DNA from 4 places in the Streptomyces globisporus C-1027 genome. Region 4 is predicted to be linked to each of the others. Evidence: riboswitches for the same ligand, from Rfam matches in the RefSeq annotation. Region 4 holds a riboswitch; each other region holds the start of a gene.
The links. A riboswitch is a leader RNA that binds a small molecule or an ion and turns the genes downstream of it on or off. The one in region 4 is predicted to bind cyclic di-AMP.
Positions count from the first base shown of each region.

Region 1: it holds a riboswitch for cyclic di-AMP, as region 4 does, so the genes downstream of both, WQO_RS13335 (transglycosylase family protein) here and WQO_RS21890 (C40 family peptidase) in region 4, are expected to answer to the same signal.
Region 2: it holds a riboswitch for cyclic di-AMP, as region 4 does, so the genes downstream of both, WQO_RS16155 (M23 family metallopeptidase) here and WQO_RS21890 (C40 family peptidase) in region 4, are expected to answer to the same signal.
Region 3: it holds a riboswitch for cyclic di-AMP, as region 4 does, so the genes downstream of both, WQO_RS27075 (M23 family metallopeptidase) here and WQO_RS21890 (C40 family peptidase) in region 4, are expected to answer to the same signal.

Region 1 is NZ_CP013738.1:3,108,170-3,112,997, forward strand. It holds gene WQO_RS13325 (FtsB family cell division protein) at 1-259, opposite strand, end outside; gene eno (phosphopyruvate hydratase) at 354-1,634, opposite strand; gene WQO_RS13335 (transglycosylase family protein) at 1,958-2,665, opposite strand; cyclic di-AMP (ydaO/yuaA leader) riboswitch at 2,671-2,847, opposite strand; gene WQO_RS13340 (transglycosylase family protein) at 3,136-4,149, opposite strand; gene WQO_RS13345 (cytochrome P450 family protein) at 4,326-4,828, opposite strand, start outside.
Region 2 is NZ_CP013738.1:3,732,210-3,737,037, forward strand. It holds gene WQO_RS16150 (aldo/keto reductase) at 1-403, opposite strand, end outside; gene WQO_RS16155 (M23 family metallopeptidase) at 644-1,675, opposite strand; cyclic di-AMP (ydaO/yuaA leader) riboswitch at 1,688-1,838, opposite strand; gene WQO_RS16160 (PP2C family protein-serine/threonine phosphatase) at 2,115-3,341, opposite strand; gene WQO_RS16165 (MerR family transcriptional regulator) at 3,484-4,230, opposite strand; tRNA gene WQO_RS16170 (tRNA-Met) at 4,334-4,407, opposite strand; gene tsaD (tRNA (adenosine(37)-N6)-threonylcarbamoyltransferase complex transferase subunit TsaD) at 4,563-4,828, shown strand, end outside.
Region 3 is NZ_CP013738.1:6,135,395-6,140,222, forward strand. It holds gene WQO_RS27070 (M16 family metallopeptidase) at 1-1,303, shown strand, start outside; cyclic di-AMP (ydaO/yuaA leader) riboswitch at 1,547-1,713, shown strand; gene WQO_RS27075 (M23 family metallopeptidase) at 1,728-2,543, shown strand; gene WQO_RS27080 (GntR family transcriptional regulator) at 2,724-3,431, shown strand; gene WQO_RS27085 (HPr family phosphocarrier protein) at 3,616-3,897, opposite strand; gene WQO_RS27090 (bifunctional acetate--CoA ligase family protein/GNAT family N-acetyltransferase) at 3,994-4,828, shown strand, end outside.
Region 4 is NZ_CP013738.1:4,944,860-4,949,687, forward strand. It holds gene WQO_RS21875 (LuxR C-terminal-related transcriptional regulator) at 1-383, shown strand, start outside; gene WQO_RS21880 (C40 family peptidase) at 406-1,485, opposite strand; gene WQO_RS21885 (hypothetical protein) at 1,688-2,041, shown strand; gene WQO_RS21890 (C40 family peptidase) at 2,096-3,283, opposite strand; cyclic di-AMP (ydaO/yuaA leader) riboswitch at 3,291-3,457, opposite strand; gene pcrA (DNA helicase PcrA) at 3,748-4,828, shown strand, end outside.

The sequences.
Region 1 (4,828 bases), 1.8 Mb from region 4:
CGGTGCGCCGCTCGGCCTCCTGCGAGAGCCGTTCCTGCTCGGCGATCTCGTCGCGCTGGGAGACGTACTGCCGCATCGGGTAGGCGAGCGCCACCACCAGGGAGCAGACGACCAGCGCCAGGAACGCGGCCCGGCCGGTGAGCCGGGAGCGGCGGGCCTGGCGGCGGTTCTGCGACCGGTACACACGGGCCGCGGTCTGCTCGCCGAGCAGCCGCAGCCTGGTCGCGGTGGAGAACCGGTCACGGTCCTTGCCGGCCATGTCTCCCCGCCTCCCCGTCACATACGTCCGTCCCCGCACACGGTACGGGACCGGGTGCGGGGACGGGCGGAGGCCACCGACTTGGCGCTGCGGGTCAGCCCTTGAAGCGCGGGAAGGCGGAGCGGCCCGCGTACACCGCGGCGTCGTCGAGGATCTCCTCGATGCGCAGCAGCTGGTTGTACTTGGCGACGCGGTCCGAGCGGGCCGGGGCGCCGGTCTTGATCTGGCCGCAGTTCACGGCGACGGCGAGATCGGCGATGGTGACGTCCTCGGTCTCGCCGGAGCGGTGCGACATCATGCACTTGAAGCCGTTGCGCTGGGCCAGCTCGACGGCGTCCAGGGTCTCGGTCAGCGAACCGATCTGGTTGACCTTGACGAGCAGGGCGTTGGCGGAGCCCTCCTCGATGCCACGGGCCAGGCGCTCGGGGTTGGTGACGAAGAGGTCGTCGCCGACGATCTGCACCTTGGCGCCGATGCGGTCGGTGATGACCTTCCAGCCGGCCCAGTCGTCCTCGTACAGCGGGTCCTCGATGGAGACCAGCGGGTACGCGGAGACGAGCTCCTCGTAGTACTCGGTCATCTCGGCGGCCGAGCGGGACTTGCCCTCGAACTCGTAGACGCCGTCCTTGTAGAACTCGGACGCGGCGACGTCGAGCGCGAGCGCGATGTCGCGGCCCGGGACGTAACCCGCCTCCTTGATGGCCTCGACGATGAGGTCCAGGGCGGCGCGGTTGGACTCCAGGTTCGGGGCGAAGCCGCCCTCGTCGCCGAGTCCGGTGGACAGGCCCTTGGTCTTCAGGACCTTCTTCAGCGTGTGGTAGATCTCCGCGCCCCAGCGCAGGGCCTCGGAGAAGGACTCCGCGCCGATCGGGGCGATCATGAACTCCTGGATGTCCACGTTGGAGTCGGCGTGCGACCCGCCGTTCAGGATGTTCATCATCGGAACGGGCAGCAGGTGCGCGTTCGGGCCGCCGAGGTAGCGGAAGAGCGGCAGGTCGGACGCCTCGGAGGCGGCGTGCGCGACGGCCAGCGAGACGCCGAGGATGGCGTTCGCACCGAGCGAGGCCTTGTTCTCGGTGGCGTCCAGGTCGAACATCGCCTGGTCGATGAGGCGCTGCTCGGTGGCGTCGTACCCGACGAGCTCCGGGCCGATCTGCTCGATGACGGCGAGGACGGCCTTCTCGACGCCCTTGCCCTGGTAGCGGTTGGGGTCACCGTCGCGAAGCTCGATGGCCTCGAACGCACCGGTGGAGGCGCCGGACGGAACGGCAGCACGGCCCGTGCTGCCGTCGTCGAGGCCGACCTCGACCTCGACCGTGGGGTTGCCCCGGGAGTCGAGGATTTCCCTGGCTACGACGACGTCGATGGACGGCACGAGGCATCTCCTTCTGGGATCTGACACTGGTTGTGCAGGGTCACTGTGGCCTTGCGACCCGAGCCTATCCGGCCCGGCCGCGTCCGTCGGCCGCCCGCCCGCCTCCTGGGACGAAAAAGGACCCAAGGGCCTGCATATCGGGGCAGAACTCTAGAAATCTACTGAGCGGTAACAACAAGAGGTGAACGCATACGGGCCCCCGGACGCGCGCCGGCCACGAAGAACCCGGCCCGGCGCGCTGGGGGGAAGAGCGCGCCGGGCCGGGAAGCCGTGCGAGGGAGAGTGCCGCCGGACACCCTCCCCCCGGGGAGGAGAGACGGCGATTACTTCAGGTGGAGCTGCTGACCCGGGAAGATCAGGTTCGCGTCCTCGACGATGTCGTCGTTGAGCTTGAAGAGCTTGCTCCAGCCGCCCTTGACGTCTTCCTTCTGAGCGATCTTGCTCAGGGTGTCGCCGGCCTTGACCTTGTACTCGCCGTCGCCCTTCTTGACCTTGTCGCCGGTCGGGGTGGTGACGGTCTTCTTGCTCTCGGCCTTGGGGGCCTCGCGCTGCTCGCTGCGCGTGGTGGGCCGCTCGGCCTCACGCTCGGGCTGCGCCTGCTCGGGCTTGCTCTCGGCCTGGCCGGAGCCGCCGGGGTTCACGCCCGGGTCCACACCGTCGTTGGTGAGGCCGCCGGCACCGGCGCAGGCCCAGGCGCCCGGGCCCTGCAGGTCGAGAAGCTTCTCGGCGGTGGCGATCTGCTGGTCCTTGGAGGCCAGATCGGCGCGCGAGGCGTACTGCGTACCGCCGGCGGCGGCCCAGCTGGACTGCGAGAACTGCAGTCCGCCGTAGTAGCCGTTGCCGGTGTTGATGGACCAGTTGCCGCCGGACTCGCACTGGGCGACGGCGTCCCAGGTCTCGACGGAGGCGGCGGAAGCGTTGGTCGCGCCCATCAGCGGGACGGCGACGGCGGCACCGGTGACACCCGCGAGGGTGGCGATACGGGCGGCCTTGGACGGGCGGCGGTGCTTGCCCTTGCTGTTCAGCAGCATGGAACGAATCTCCTCACCGACGCCTACGAGGTGAGCTGTCGGGTTCGGGCTGATGAGTTGCCCGGCCGTGCGACCTTGCGCACGGCTTCACCCCTAGCCGGTCCCGTACACCCCCTGGAGGGGCTGTGCGGACCCGGCGGCTTACCTGGGTCCCCCGCTCCTGCCTACGGCGCTTACGCGTCTGTTCCCTTCGACCGACGGCAGGATTCGGCGTGACGGTCGACGGGGCCCGCGGTGCGAGCGGCTTAGACCGTAAACACAGGCAACCCCGACATTCAAAGATGGACATAGGGGGCAATCAGCCCGAACTCGCGGCGGCCCGTGGGCCGTTTCCGCAGGTCGGGGGCGATGTGTACGAATGGGCCGGAAGGGGTGCGCGAGTTGAAGCAAAGAGACCCATGTCTCACTTACGCAAAGTGGACATAGGTCTCTTAACTGCCTCTATTTTCGGGGCATTTTCCCGAATTGGTTCAGTTGGCGGCAGGCGCCTCGGCGGACTCCTCGGCAGGCTCTTCGGCACCTTCGGGCGCGGCCTGGTCCAGGCCCAGATCCAGGTTCTGGCCGGGCAGGATCAGGTCCGGGTCTGAGCCCAGGAGGTCCTTGTTGGCCTCGTAGAGACCGGTCCAGCCGTCGGGGAGTTCCTGGGCGTCGGCGATGGCCCAGAGGTTGTCGCCAGGCTGCACCGTGTACGCGCCGCCGGTCGCCGCGCCGCCGTCCCGGGCGTCGCCGTCGCGCGAGGCGTGCCGGCCGGATCCGCGCGGGCCGTCCTCCTGGCCCGCTCCGGCCTCCTCGGGCGCGGGGGTGCCGCGGTGCTTGCCGCCCTTGCCCTTCGAGGGGTCGGTGGCGTCGGGGGCCTCGGAGGAGGGCGGAGTGGAGGGCGTCACCGAGGAGTCGGGGGTTTCGCCGCCCTTCTCCGCGTCAGCGCTGTCACCCTTGTCCGCCGGGTCACCCTTCTCACCCTTGCCGCTCTCGTCACCCTTGCCGGACTCATCGGCTTCACCGGACTTGCCGGATTCATCCGCTTCGTCGGGTGCGTCTGCTTCGTCGGTCGGGGTGGTCGTCGGGTCGGGTGCGGGCGAGGTGCCCGGGTCGACGCCCGGCAGGCTGCCGTCCACCGCGAGACCCGAGATCACCGCACAGCTCGGCCACGCCTTGGGGCCCTGGTCGTCCAGGACCTTCTCGGCGACGGAGATCTGCTGCGACCGGCTGGCGAGGTCGGCGCGGGACGCGAACTCCGTACCGCCGTAGGCCGACCAGGTCTCCTGCGACAACTGGAGCCCGCCGTAGTAGCCGTTGCCGAGGTCGGCGCTCCACATTCCGCCGCTCTCGCACTCCGCGACCCGGTCCCAGGTGGTGGCCTCGGCAGCGGTCGCGCCGCTCGCCCCGAGCAGCGGGATGGCGATGGCCGATCCCGTCACCCCTGCGGCGACGACGATGGCGGGTGCCTGGCGAGGGCGGCGGTGTCTGCCGTTCGCGGAGCCCATGGGTATGCCTTCCGTGCGACTGACAAGCGAGTGACCTGAGCGCCGCGCAGCGGAATTCCGTGCTTGCGTCGGCGCACAAGTGACGCGTGAGCAAGGTGCGACCGACGCGTCGAACCGTGAACCTAGCGGGACTCGAACGTGTGTCACAAGTCGATGCAGCGCAGATCACGTGAAAGTCACAGAGTTGACAGCCTGTCACTTTCTTCGGAACGGATTCCCGGTTCGAACGCGACCGGAAGGGTGCGCAGTCCGCGCATGATGAGCCCGCCGCGCCAGCGCAAATCGGTCGCTTCCTCGGCAAGTCGCAGGTCAGGAAGGCGCTTCAGGAGCGTGGCCAGCGCGGTCTGCCCTTCGAGCCGGGCCAGCGGCGCCCCCAGGCAGTAGTGGATGCCGTGCCCGTAACCGAGGTGCTGATTGTCACTCCGCGCAAGGTCCAGAACGTCCGGATCCGTGAACCGCTCCGGATCCCGGTCGGCGGCCGCGAGCACGACCAGGACAGGGTCCCCGGCGGCGATCTCCTCGCCGCCCAGGGTCAGCGGCTCGGTGGCATACCGCCAGGTCGCCATCTCGACCGGCCCGTCGAACCGGAGGAGTTCCTCGATCCCGGTGGCCAGCAGGCCGCTCTCCCCCGCGTGCAGAGAGGCTTGCAGCGCGGCCCGCTGCTCGGGGTGGCGCAGCA
Region 2 (4,828 bases), 1.2 Mb from region 4:
CGACCGGGACGGTCTCGTCGTCGAAGTGCGTGTAGTAGAGGTCGATGTGGTCGGTGCCGAGCCGGCGCAGCGATGCCTCGGCCGCGCCCTTGATCGTGCCGGCCGACAGCCCCCGGAAGTCGGGGTGGGCGCCGGCCTTGGTGGCGACGACGATGTCGGACCGGTTGGAGCGGGAGGCGAGCCACTTGCCGATGACGGTCTCCGACTCGCCGCCCCGGTTGCCCTCGACCCAGGCGGAGTAGGCGTCGGCGGTGTCGATGAAGTTGCCGCCGGCCGCGACGTACGCGTCCAGGACGGCGAAGGACTGTTCCTCGTCCGCCGTCCAGCCGAAGACGTTGCCGCCGAGGGCGAGGGGGAAGACCTGGAGGCCGGAGGTGCCGAGGGGGGTGTGCGCGGAAGTCATGTGAGAGTTCAACGGGCCGGTCGGAGGACGGTATTCCTGCCTCGGCCGTGCGGAAGGATGAATTCCGCCGCGTACGCCCATCATGATCCACGCACGGGCCTGTCGCCCCCTCCCCGTCCCCGTCCCCGGACAGACCGGCAGCCCTGACGTCGGGGGGTGTGCGTCAGGGCTGCCGGGGTTTCGGGACGGGCCGCCGGAGAAGGGCGGCCCGGGGCCGGCGGCGCGCGCCGGCCCGGGGGCTCAGACCGAGAGGCCCTTGCTGGTCAGCCAGGCCATCGGGTCCATCGCGGAGCCGCCCGCGGTGCGGACCTCCAGGTGGAGGTGGACGCCGGTCACGTTGCCGGTGGCACCCATGCGGCCGATGGTCTCGCCGGTGGTGACCTTCTGGCCGACCGAGACGTCGATCGAGGACTGGTGGGCGTACCAGATCTCCGTGCCGTCATCGAGCTGGAGCACCGTGCGGTAGCCGTACGAACCGGACCAGCCGGCCGACGTGATCGTGCCGCTGTGCACGGCCTTGAGCGGCGAACCGGCCGAACCGGCGAAGTCGAGGCCGGTGTGCTGGCCGGAGGACCACATCGCACCGGACTGACCGTAGGTCGAGCTGATCGTGTAGGAGGAGGCCGGCAGGGAGAAGCTGGCGGCGAGCTTGGCGAGACGCTCCTCCTCCGCCTTCTTCTTCGCCGCTTCCTCCGCCGCCTTCTTCTTCGCGGCGGCGTCGGCCTCGGCCTCGTCCTGCTGCTTCTTGGCCTCTTCCGCCGCCTTCTCGGCCGCGGCCTTCTCGGCTGCCGCCTTGGCCTCGGCGTCGGCGCTGGCCTGCTGCTGCTCGGCCTGCTGGAGGATCCGGGCGCGCAGCGCCTCGCCGGCGTCGGTGCCCTGCTCGGCCTCGGCGCTGGTGAGCCCGGCGGTGGTGAGCGGCGCGGCCGCGGCGACCGGGGCGGCCTCCGCTTCGTCGGACATGAAGGACCCGACGCCGGGAAGGGACTTGGCGTCGGGGAGGTTGTCCGCGATGGAATCGGGAAGAGAGATGGAGACGGGAGCCTTGTCCTGAGCGGTGGCCATGCCCCCCGCTCCGACGGCCGCTATGACGCCGACCCCGAGGACGGTGGAGCTACGGGCCAGACCACGCTGCTTGGCGACGCGGTGCCTGCCGCGCACGGGACGGATGGAGTCCTCGGTGGGATTCCACTCCCCCACGGACCGCTCGGCGCCACCGTAGCTGTCGGTGCTGAAGGGTGACGGGGCCTCAGGGGCAGGCTTGTTGGACGCCACGTGGGCGCACTCCTTTCCTTCCTTCTCGCCTACCGGGTTAGCTGACGGGTTCGGAGCAGGAAGGTCTCCTACGGGCCCCTCCGCCTCTCACGAGACGCAGGCGTCCGATTCACCCCATGTAGTGGGTCCCCGGTTCCCTTGCGGAATTCGGCGCTCGCGCGCGGCGCCGTCCCTGACGACGGCTGTGACGACCGCGCTGCGTTATCGAACGTTAATAGACACCCGGACCCGATTCCAAGCTGTTCCTGTTGATCATTAACGAACAGGGGTGGGAGGTACGGGGCACAAGCGGGCGGAATCGGGCGACTTGACCGGGGCTCAGCCACATGCCTTTTTCTGACGGTGTATCAAATGTTATGCGGAGCGGTGCGCTTCGATTACGCACCGTGTCATCGCTGCGAGTTGCGAGTTCAGCGCGCCGGCGGACAGCCGCGCCACGTCAGCGGGCCGCGTCCTCGTCGCCCCGGCCCACGATCTTCACCGTCGTCCGGCGCACGGGCTGCCCCTCCGCCGGCCGGCCGACCGCGATCAGCGCCATGTCGTCCGTGGCGTGCCCGCCGGTGTGCAGCCGTACGTCGTCGGTCAGCGCCGACAGCAGCTCCTCCGGCCCCGGGAAGATCCGGCCGCGCAGCCGGGCCGCCGGATCGTAGAAGACCCCGTTGGCGTCCCGGGCCTCGGACAGGCCGTCCGTGAAGGCGAGGAGCGTCGCCCCGGGAGGCATCACCCACTCGTCGGCGCGGTCCGGCCACACCCCGAGGTCCATCCCCAGCGGCAGCGCGGGCACCGAGGGCGCCAGCACCTCCAGGGCCCCGTCCGCGTGGAGCAGGATCGGCTCGGGGTGGCCGCGGTTGACCAGGCGGACCGTGGCCGCCCCGGGCGGGATCTCGGCCAGTACGGCGGTGATGAACCCCTCCATGGCGTCCAGCCCGTACTGCCGCGTCCCCTCCCGGGCCAGCGCCCGCTCCAGCCGCTGGGCCACGCCCTCCAGCGAACGCTCCTGTTCGGCGGCCTCCCGGAACGACCCGATGATCACCGCCACCGCCCCGACGGCGTCCAGCCCCTTGCCGCGGACGTCGCCGACCACGACGCGCACGCCGTACGGGGTGTCCGCGACGGCGTACAGGTCGCCGCCCACGAACTCGTCCGCCTGCGCCGCCTCGTACCGTGCGGCCACCTGGAGTCCGCCGATCCGCTCGGCGGGCGTCGGCAGCACGGCCCGCATGGCGGTCTCCGCGACGGCCCGGGCCGAGGCGAGCTGCTCGTTGCCGCGCCGCACGACGCCGTTGATGACGAGGGCCAGGACCGAGCCCGTGAGCACGGTGAGCATCTCGATGACCGGGACGACCTGCGTGGACGTCCCGTCGGAGATCCGCATCACGATGACGGAGATGACCGCGGCGATCCCGGTGCGGACGGTCCGGGACAGCGAGAAGAACGGGGCGGCGATCAGCGGGGCCGCGACGAAGAGGGGGACGGCGGTGAAGTTGGGCGGGGCGAGCGAGTCGAACAGCAGTCCGCCGATGATCAGCAGGGCGGGCAGCATCCGGATGAACCGCCCGGTGCCCCGTCCGCCGCCGGACGCCAGCTCCCCCTCCCGGGATCCGAGCACCGCACGGCCCACGGCGTCCATGCTCCCCGCCGCCCCGCTGCGCCGTCCCTCGGCCATCCCCACCTGTGCACTCCTGCCCGGTCCACCCACGGCTGCGGACGGTACCGCTCCCTGTCCAGGCTTCCCGGAGCCGCGCCGAGCGGCGACCGGGCATCGGCCGAATAGGGGGAAAAAGCGGTGGCGGCCCGGCCGGCCGTGGTCAGTCGGAGAGCCGATGCTGCGCGTAGACCGTCAGTGCGTCCCGTACGAAGGCGGCGGTGCCGTCCCCGTAGCGATCGTAGTTCTTTCCGAAGCGCGGATCGGCGACATACATCTCCCCGAGCCCGATCACGTACGAACGGCTGGGCTCCTTGGCCGAGGACAGCCAGGCGCAGTGCCGCCGCGCGAGCTCCTGCGCCTCGGGCCCGTCGACGGCGAGCCCGGCCTCCCTGGCCCGGCCCCAGTCGCGCGCGATGGCCTCGTGCTCGTCCCTGAACGCCTTCTTCTCCCCGTCCCCGAGCGAACGCCACCAGCGGTCGCCCTCCTCGTACGCGTCCCGGCCCCAGCGCTCGGTGACCTCCTGCTCGTGGGCGGTGTGGTCGAAGCCGTCGAACACCTCAGCGGCCATGAGTTCCATCCCCTCCTGGGTCTTGTGGAGCGTGGTCCGCACCGAGGCGATCTGCCGTCCGATGCGCGCCTGCTCCTGTTCGAGCAGCCGCAGATGCGCCCGCAGCGCCACCGCCGTGTCCCGCTGCCCCTCCAGTACGTCCCTGATGGCGGGCAGCGAGAGCCCGAGCTCCCGCAGCAGCAGGATGCGCTGCAGCCGGACGAGGGCGTCCTGGTCGTAGTAGCGGTAGCCGTTGCTCCCGATCCGGCTCGGCGCGAGGAGACCGAGGTCCCCGTAGTGCCGGAGCGTGCGGCTCGTGGTGCCGGCCTGGCGGGCGATTTCCTGAATGGACCACTCCATGCCGGAAACGCTAGATCTTTACGCTGCGTCAAGGTCAACCCGGAAATGCCGGGGAACGACTCGGGCCCGGCACGCTGTCTGCGTGCCGGGCCCGGATCTTCAGTAGCGGGGACAGGATTTGAACCTGCGACCTCTGGGTTATGAGCCCAGCGAGCTACCGAGCTGCTCCACCCCGCGTCGGTGAACACAACTGTACGGCATTGCAGGGGTGCCGTTGACCAATAAGCGGACCCCCTCCTCCGGTCCGCGTTGCCCCGCCCGGGCGAGTACCTTGTTGCATAGAGGTTGCAATAACGATCACTGTGCGAGAAGAGGACCCCGTGCGGACTCCGGTGGTGCTGGGCATCGAGTCGTCGTGTGACGAGACGGGGGCGGGGATCGTCTCCGGCGGGCGTCTGCTCGCGCACGTCGTGGCGTCGAGCATGGACGAGCACGCCCGTTACGGCGGGGTGGTGCCGGAGATCGCCGCCCGGGCCCACCTCCAGGCGTTCACCCCCGTCGTCCAGGAAGCCCTGGCGCAGGCGGGACTCGGGGTGCGGGACATCGACGCCGTCGCGGTGACCACAGGGCCCGGTCTGTCCGGGGCGCTCCAGGTCGG
Region 3 (4,828 bases), 1.2 Mb from region 4:
CGCTCTGCCCAACGGGCTGACCGTGCTGCGCTGCCACCGCCCCGGCCAGCAGGTCGTCGCCGTGGAGATCTTCCTGGACGCACCGCTGGAGGCCGAGCCCGAGGGCCTCGACGGCGTGGCCACGATCATGTCGCGGGCGCTCTCCGAGGGCACCGACAAGCACAGCGCCGAGGAGTTCGCCGCCGAGCTGGAGCGCTGCGGCGCCACGCTCGACGCGCACGCCGACCACCCCGGCGTCCGGGTCTCCCTGGAGGTCCCGGCCTCCCGGCTGGCCAAGGCGCTCGGCCTGGTCGCCGAGGCGCTGCGGGCCCCCGCCTTCGCCGAGAGCGAGATCGAGCGCCTGGTGGGCAACCGCCTCGACGAGATCCCGCACGAGCACGCCAACCCGTCCCGGCGCGCGGCCAAGCAGCTCTCCAAGGAGCTGTTCCCGGCCACCGCCCGGATGTCCCGCCCGCGCCTGGGCACCGAGGAGACGGTCCGGCGGATCGACGCGGCCGCCGTGCGCGCCTTCTTCGACGCCCACATCCGCCCGTCCACCGCGACCGCCGTGATCGTCGGAGACCTGACCGACATCGACCTGGACGCGCTGCTGGCGGAGACCCTCGGCGACTGGTCGGGCAACACCGCCCAGGCCCGCCCGGTGCCGCCCATCACCGCGGACGACACCGGCCGCGTGGTCATCGTGGACCGCCCCGGCGCGGTCCAGACCCAGCTGCTGATCGGCCGCATCGGCGCCGACCGGCACGAGCGTGTGTGGCCCGCGCAGGTGCTCGGCACGTACTGCCTGGGCGGCACGCTCACCTCCCGGCTGGACCGGGTGCTGCGCGAGGAGAAGGGCTACACCTACGGCGTACGCGCCTTCGCCCAGGTGCTGCGCTCCTCCGGCCCCGACTCGGGCGGCGCCGCGATGCTCGCGATCAGCGGCTCGGTGGACACCGAGTCCACCGGACCGGCCCTGGACGACCTCTGGAAGGTCCTGCGGACGCTGGCCGCCGAGGGGCTGACCGACGCCGAGCGCGAGACGGCCGTGCAGAACCTGGTGGGCGTCGCCCCGCTGAAGTTCGAGACCGCCGCCTCCGTCGCGAGCACGCTGGCCGACCAGGTCGAGCAGCACCTCCCCGACGACTACCAGGCCCACCTCTACGCCCGGCTCGCCGAGACGGGCACCGTGGAGGCGACCGCCGCCGTGGTCAACGCCTTCCCGGTCGACAGGCTGGTCACGGTCCTCGTGGGAGACGCCTCGCGGATCGCCGAGCCGGTGAAGGCTCTCGGTATCGGAGAGGTGTCGGTCGTCACCGGCTGACACCGCCCGCGGAACCGGCCGCCACCGTGCGACCACCGCCGCGAACAGGACCCCGACGGAAGGAATTTCGTCGGGGTCCTGTGCTTTTGCCTGCTTGGTCTGCTTCGCACCCTTTTGGGGAGGTGGTTGCCTGTCTGCCCTGTGGGATGCGCGACAAATCTCCTTGTCCGTTTGGTGATGGGAAGTCGCCCCGCCTAGCGTCGGCCCGGCTGTCCGTCACCCGAATGCCGCAGCCGCGGCGCCGGGCAGTCATCGCCGAGTCCCCGTCAGGCGCGAGCCTGGGGAGCCGGGGACCCACGCAGTCCCTGGGGTGAATCGGAGGCCCGTGCCGCGAACCGGCGCGGGGATCCGTAGGAGACCTTCCTGCTCCGAACCCGTCAGCTAACCCGGTAGGCGAGAAGGAAGGAAAGGAACCAGCCCCTCCATGGCGTTCACCCGTGCCACCGGGAAGCACCGTGCCCCGAGCCGCCTCACGCGCCGGAGCGCCCAGGCCGCCGGCATCGCGGCCCTGGCCACCACCGGAGTCCTCGGCTCGCTGTCCTCCCCGGCCCTCGCGGCGGACTCCGAGGCCGCCAAGGTCGCCGACACCGGCCTCACCCAGGCCATCTCCCTCGACACCACCCTCGCCGAGCAGATCGACGCGCAGGCCCACGCCCAGCAGCGGCAGGCCGACGCGGTCGCGAAGGCGAAGGCCAAGGCGGCCGCAGAGGCCCGCGAGAAGGCCGCCAAGGCCAAGGCGAAGGCCGAGGCCGAGCGCAAGGCCGAGGCCCGCGCCAAAGAGGTCCGCGAGGAGAAGGCCCGCGCCGCCCGCGCCGCCGAGCGCGCCCGGCTGAACGCCTTCCACCTCCCGGTCGCCGGCTCCCACGTCACCACCGGCTACAACACCGGCGGCTCCCTCTGGTCCTCCGGCAGCCACTCCGGCGTGGACTTCCAGGCCGCCTCCGGCAGTTCCGTCGTCGCGGTCGGTTCCGGCACGGTCGTCGAGGCCGGCTGGGGCGGCGCGTACGGCAACAACATCGTGCTCCGGATGGCGGACGGCACCTACACCCAGTACGGCCACCTCTCCTCGATCGGCGTCTCCGTCGGCCAGAGCGTCTCCTCCGGCCAGCAGATCGGCCTCTCCGGCTCCACCGGCAACTCCACCGGCCCGCACCTGCACTTCGAGGCCCGCACCACCCCCGACTACGGCTCCGACATGGACCCCGTCGCCTACCTGCGCTCCCACGGTCTGAACGTCTGACCCCGCCCCGCGCGACCCACCGTCCGAAGGCCCCGGCACCCGCCGGGGCCTTCGGCAATTCCCGCGTGAAGATATCCGTGGATTCCGACCTGCCATCGGAAATTCCAGCGGATTGTCATAGAGTCACGGAACAGACGTCGGGCGGCCGCGTTTCGCGGGGATCAAGGCGGAGGTTCGGATATGCGCATTCCCGCGCATTCGGTATGCACGGCGATCCGTGACGACATCGTCTCCGGTGTCTACGAGCGCGGCAGCCGCCTCACCGAGGAGTTGCTGGCCCGCCGCTACGGGGTCTCCCGCGTCCCGGTCCGCGAGGCGCTGCGCACGCTGGAGTCCGAGGGGTTCGTGGTCACCCGCCGACACGCCGGCGCCTGTGTCGCCGAGCCCACCGTCCAGGAGGCCGCCGACCTCCTGGAGGTGCGGATGCTCCTGGAGCCGCTGGGCGCGGCCCGCGCAGCCCAGCGCCGTACCGAAGCCCACCTCAAGGTGCTGCGCGGTCTGGTCAGGCTGGGCCAGGAGCGGGCCCGCCGGGGCGAGGGCGAGGATCTGCGCTCGCTGGGCGGCTGGTTCCACGAGACCCTCGCCCAGGCCTCCGGCAGCCCCGGGCTCATCGCGCTGCTCACCCAGCTCCGGCACAAGATCGCCTGGATGTACGCGGTCGAGCAGCCGGCCCGCCCGGTCGAATCCTGGGCCGAGCGCGGCGCGATCGTCGACGCCGTGGCGCGCGGCGACGCGGAGCGGGCGAGGGCGCTGACCGCCCAGCACGCGGAACGCTCCACCGCCGAGCACCGGCTCCGCCGTGCGGATCTCCCGGGGCGCCGCGCCGCCCCCGTTCCCCCGGTGAGAAGTTCGCAACACGGCGTAAACACGGCGGGCGTCCGGCATTAACAGAAGCGCCGTATACAAAGAGAAGTAATTTCGGGGCGCCATTTCACGCTGCCCGCATTATCGAGGTGCGGATCTTCCCCGGGTCTTTCCCGATTCCCGGAAACGGAAGAGCCGTGGCCTGTGAAGGGATCACGGGTCACGGCTCTCGCGGGGGTCGCATCCGGACGGACCGGAGACGGAGGGGTCAGACGGTCTCCGGAAGCTCTTCCAGGCCCTCGGCGACCAGCTTCGCCAGCCGGTCCAGAGCGGCCTCGGCGTCGTCCGCGTCGGACGCGAGCACGATCTCCTCGCCACCCTGCGCGCCCAGACCGAGCACGGCCAGCATGGAGGCGGCGTTCACCGGGTTGCCGTCGGCCTTGGAGATCGTCACGGGGACGCCGGAGGCCGTGGCGGCACGGACGAAGATGGAAGCGGGGCGGGCGTGCAGGCCCTCGGCCCAACCGACGTTTACGCGGCGCTCAGCCATGGTTCTGCCCTTCACATATCAACGGTTGTCTAGACCAGTCTCTCATGCAGTGCGTGGTGCTGTGCCCGGCCTCCCGTCCGGCCGTAGGCTTTGGCCATGGAGCCCACGCCGGAACAGAGTCCGCATCACGCGTACCCCGATCACTGGGAAGCGGACGTGGTGCTCCGGGACGGGGGCACCGCGCGCATCAGGCCGATCACCACGGACGACGCCGAGCGACTGGTCAGCTTTTACGAGCAGGTGTCCGACGAGTCGAAGTACTACCGCTTCTTCGCCCCGTATCCCCGCCTATCCGACCGGGACGTGCACCGCTTCACCCATCACGACTACGTCGACCGGGTGGGACTGGCGGTCACGATCGGCGGCGAGTTCATCGGGACCGTCCGCTACGACCGCATCGACGACCGGGGCCGCCCCGCCTCCGCCCCCGCCGACGAGGCCGAGGTCGCCTTCCTCGTCCAGGACGCCCACCAGGGCCGCGGCGTCGCCTCGGCGCTGCTCGAACACATCGCCGCGGTCGCCCGCGAGCGCGGCATCCGGCGCTTCGCCGCCGAGGTGCTCCCCGCCAACAACAAAATGATCAAGGTGTTCCGGGACGGTGGGTACACCCAGCGCCGCAGCTTCGAGGACGGCTCCGTCCACCTCACCCTCGACCTCGAACCCACCGAGAAGTCCCTCGCCGTCCAGCGCGGCCGCGAACAGCGCGCCGAGGCCCGCTCGGTGCAGCGCCTCCTCGCCCCCGGTTCCGTAGCGGTCATCGGCACCGGCCGCACCCCCGGCGGCGTGGGCCGCACGGTCCTGCGCAACCTCCTCGCCGCCGGCTACACCGGCCGCACCTACGCCGTGAACCGCGCCTTCGACGAGGGCCTCGCCACCCTCGACGGCGTCCCCGCCCACCGCTCGCTCGGCGAGATCGACGAGCAGGTCGACC
Region 4 (4,828 bases):
CCGCGGAGGACGTCATCGGCGTGATCCGCGGCGGTGCCCGCGGCTATGTCACCAAGACGATCACCGGCACCGACCTCGTCGACTCGATCTTCCGGGTCCAGGAGGGCGACGCGGTCTTCTCGCCCCGCCTGGCCGGCTTCGTCCTCGACGCCTTCGCCTCCACGGACGCCCCGCCGGTCGACGAGGACCTGGACCGCCTCACCCAGCGCGAGCGCGAGGTCCTGCGGCTGATCGCCCGCGGCTACGCCTACAAGGAGATCGCCAAGCAGCTGTTCATCTCGGTGAAGACGGTCGAGTCGCACGTCTCGGCGGTGCTGCGCAAGCTCCAGCTCTCCAACCGGCACGAACTGACCCGCTGGGCGACGGCACGACGGCTGGTCTGAGGCCGGGGCGCGCTGACCGGACCTACGCCACCCGGGTCGCTCCGGCGAACGGCATCTGGTCGATCGGCGCAATGCGCACCGGTGCTCCCGGGCGCGGGGCGTGGATCATCCGGCCGTCGCCGATGTAGAGGCCGACGTGGCTGATCCCGGAGTAGAAGAACACCAGGTCGCCGGGGGCCAGTTGGGAGCGCGGGATGCGCTGTCCGGCGTTGATCTGGGTGTAGGTGGTGCGGGGCAGGCTCACGCCCGCCGCCTTCCAGGCCGCCTGGGTGAGGCCGGAGCAGTCGAAGGCGTTCGGGCCGGTCGCGCCCCAGACGTACGGCTTGCCGATCGCGCCGTGGGCGAAGGCGATGGCCTGCCCGGCGCGGGAGTCGGGTGCCGAGACCGGGCCGCTGCGGGCGGTGGAGCGGTCGGCGTGGGCCGGGCCGCCGCCGTGCCGGGCGTCGGCCGAGCGCTCGACGTCGGCGCGCTCGTCGGCCGTCAGGGTGTCCAGCAGCTTCCGGGCGTCGGCCAGCTTCGTGCGGATCGCGGTGCGGTGCTCGCGCAGTTCGGTGCGGCGGGCGGCGAGGCGCTCGGTCTCCTCGTCGGCGCGGGCCTTGACCTGGGCGATGCGGGAGACCTGCCGCTTGATGTTGCGCAGCAGCCCGGTCTGCCGGTCGCCCGCCCGGTCGAGGTAGGAGGCGCGTTCCAGATAGGCGTCGGGGTCGGAGGAGAGCGCCAGTTGCAGGGCCGGGTCCAGGGTGCCGGAACGGTACTGCGCGGTGGCCAGCGAACCGAGCGCGTGCCGGGCGGTGTTGAGGCGGTCGGTGCGGCGGGCGGCCTCGTCGGTCAGGGCGTCGACGGTGCGGGTCGCGGCGTCCGCCTTCTCCTTCGCACCGTTGTACTTCTCGGTGGCGACCTCGGCGTCGTGGTAGAGCCGGTCGACCTTCGCCTTGACCTGGGCCGCGGTGGGGGCCGGTTCGGCGGGGGCCGCGCCCGCTCCGGTGACCGATCCGGCGGTGGCGGCCCCGGCGAGCGCCAGAGTGGCGGCGGTGCGGGCAGCAGGGCCGGTGAGCGGGCGCTGCTTGGGTTTTCGATGAGCTGACCTGCGGTGCGCTGCCACGGGGGCGGCATCCTTCCTCTCGGCTGTCCGCCGGGGGTGGCGGCGGGTCCGGGATGGACGCTAATCCCGGCGCGTAGAAAAGAGTCGCCATGACAGCTATTGCCCTGATGTGACGTTTCGCCGGTCACGGATGATCGAAGCGATCGAGGAAGGCTTGCCTCACTGAAAGGTAAAACCTTGGCCATGGCTAGGCTCCCGAGCCATGGACGTACTCATCAATGTCTTCGTCGCCCTGCACATCATCGGCATCGCCTCCCTGCTGGGCGGCTTCCTGACGCAGATGAAGGCCATGGGGGCGGGGACCGCCCGGTTCACCCCCGCGATGCTGCACGGCGCGCTGACCATGCTGGTCACCGGCGTGGCCCTGGTCGGCCTCAACCAGGCCGACGACCAGACCGTGAACAACGTCAAGATCGGCATCAAGCTGGCGCTGCTGGTCGTGATCCTCGCCCTGGTCTACGTCAAGCGCGACGAGGAGAAGGTCGACAAGGGTGCGTTCATCGCGGTCGGCGCTCTGACGACCGTCAACATCTTCATCGCCACGGTCTGGACCTGAGGCCGGACCCGCACTCTGCGGGGGCGGCCGCTCACCGGCCGCCCCGCCGCTGTGTCACGCCGGGCGGACGCTCCCGTAGATCGGCATGTAGTAGATCGACTCCTCGCGCACGTTCGCACCCGGCTTCGGGGCGTGGACCATCATCCCGTCGCCCTTGTAGATACCGACGTGGCTGATGTCGTCGTAGAAGAAGACCAGGTCCCCGGGCTGGAGGTCGGACGTGGCGACGCGCGTGCCGACCTTCACCTGGTCCCAGGTGGTCCGGGGCAGGGTCACGCCCGCCTCCCGCCAGGCCGCCTGCGTCAGCCCCGAGCAGTCGTAACTGGAGGGGCCCGTCGCCCCCCACACGTACGGCTTCCCGATCTGGGCGCGGGCGAAGGCCAGCACCTTCTCCGCCTTGGCGGCGTAACCGCTGCCCGTGCCGGAGCCGGACCCCGGACCCGTGCCCGTACCGGCGCCCGATCCGGGACCCGAACCGCCGCCGGTCTCCTTCGCGGCCTCCTCGCGGGCCTTCTCCTCGGCCTCGGCCTTCGCCTTCGCCTCGGCGGCCTGGCGGGCGGCCAGCTTCGCCGCCTTCTCCTTCGCCTCGGCCTCCTTCTTGCGCTCCAGCTCCGCCAGCCGCGCCTTCTCCTCGGCGGTCAGCCGGGACAGCAGCCCGCGCGCCTCGGTCAGCTTGGTCTGGACGTCCTTCTTGCTGGAGGCGAGCGTGGCCTGCGTCTCGGTCAGCGTCTCCAGGCTCTTCACGGCCTCCGCGCGCTTCTTCGCCGCCGAGGCCTGCTGCGAACGGAAGTCGCTCACGGCCTTCTGCTGCCGCTCCGTCGCCCGGTCCATCAGCCGGCTCTGGTCGAAGTACCCCTGCGGATCGTCCGCGAGGAAGAACGTCGCCGTGGGCGCGATGCCGCCGTCGCGGTACTGGGCCGCCGCGTAGGAGCCCAGCGCCCGGCGCGCCTCGTTGATCCGCTCGGTCCGCTTCGCCACGTCCGCGAGCAGCGTGTCGACCTTCTTCTGCTGCGAGGAGGAGACGGCCTTGGCCCGGTTGTACTCCTGGGTCGCCGAGCCCGCCTGCCGGTACAGGGCGTCGACCTTCCTCTGCACGTCCTCGATGGCGGGCTTCGGTTCCGCGGGCGCCGCCGTGGCGCTCTGCGTGGAGAGCAACGTCACCGAGGCCAGCGCGGCCGTCGTCAGCCCGACGGCGGGGGTGGTGGTGCGCACCTTCGTGCGCGGCTTGCGATGCGATGCCAAGACCGGCATCTCCTTCCGTGGACCGCCTACCGGGTTAGCTGTCGGGTTCGGACGGAACGGAAGGCTGTCCTACGGTCCGCATGCGAGGGCACGGACCGATTCACCCCGGTTCTGCGTGTGGGTCCCCGGTTCCGCACTGCCAGGAGGGCAGGACGGATTCGGCAGAGGTGTCCGTTAGGCGCGGTTCGCCTCAGGGAGGTACGGATCACCTGACCGAGCACGCTAGCCAAAGCGCCCCACCGCTGGGAAGGACGATGAGCTATATGCCCGATACATTTTCGTGACCTTTCCGGATCGGGGGTCCGACACCCCCTCCGACCGGGCGCTCCTTCACGGAACGTGGACGTCCGTTCTCCCTGCGTACGGGTGAGGGGCGGGCGATTCCCCGGTTCCGGCGGCCGCTTCCTACCGCTTCCCGGCTTCGGCCGAACGTTGTCAGTCCGGCCGCCTAGACTCGGGAGGCGATGAGCAGCCTCTTTGACGACAGTTTCCTGACCGGCCTCCAGCCCGCGGAGGACGGCCCCCCGCCGCCCCCCGAGGACCACGCGCCCGAAGCGGTGCCGGAGGGACTCTTCGAGGGCGTCTACGACGCGCCCCCGCCGCCCCGGGACGGGTACTACCGGGACGGTCACCCGCGCCCGGCGATCGACTCCGCCGCGCTGCTCGACGGGCTCAACACCGAGCAGCGCGCCGCCGTCGTGCACGCCGGGTCCCCGCTGCTCATCGTCGCCGGGGCCGGCTCCGGCAAGACCCGGGTGCTCACCCACCGCATCGCCCACCTGCTGGCCGAGCGCGGCACGCACCCCGGGCAGATCCTCGCGATCACCTTCACCAACAAGGCCGCCGGGGAGATGAAGGAGCGCGTCGAACAGCTCGTGGGTCCGCGCGCCAACGCCATGTGGGTCATGACCTTCCACAGCGCCTGCGTCCGCATCCTGCGCCGCGAGTCGAAGAAGCTCGGCTTCACCTCGTCCTTCTCGATCTACGACGCCGCCGACTCCAAGCGGCTGATGGCCCTGGTCTGCCGCGATCTGGACCTCGACCCCAAGCGCTACCCGCCGAAGTCCTTCACCGCCAAGGTCTCCAACCTCAAGAACGAGCTCATCGACGAGGAGACCTTCGCCGGACAGGCCGCCGACGGCTTCGAGAAGACCCTCGCGCAGGCGTACGCGCTCTACCAGGCGCGCCTCCGCGAGGCCAACGCCCTGGACTTCGACGACATCATCATGACGACGGTCCACCTCCTCCAGGCCTTCCCGGACGTCGCCGAGCACTACCGCCGCCGCTTCCGCCACGTCCTCGTCGACGAGTACCAGGACACCAACCACGCCCAGTACACCCTGGTCCGTGAGCTGGTCGGACCGGCCGGGGAGAACGACGCCCCCGCCGAGCTGTGCGTGGTCGGTGACGCGGACCAGTCGATCTACGCCTTCCGGGGCGCGACCATCCGCAACATCCTCCAGTTCGAGGAGGACTACCCGAGCGCGACGACGATCCTGCTGGAGCAGAACTACCGCTCCACGCAGACGATCCTCTCCGCCGCCA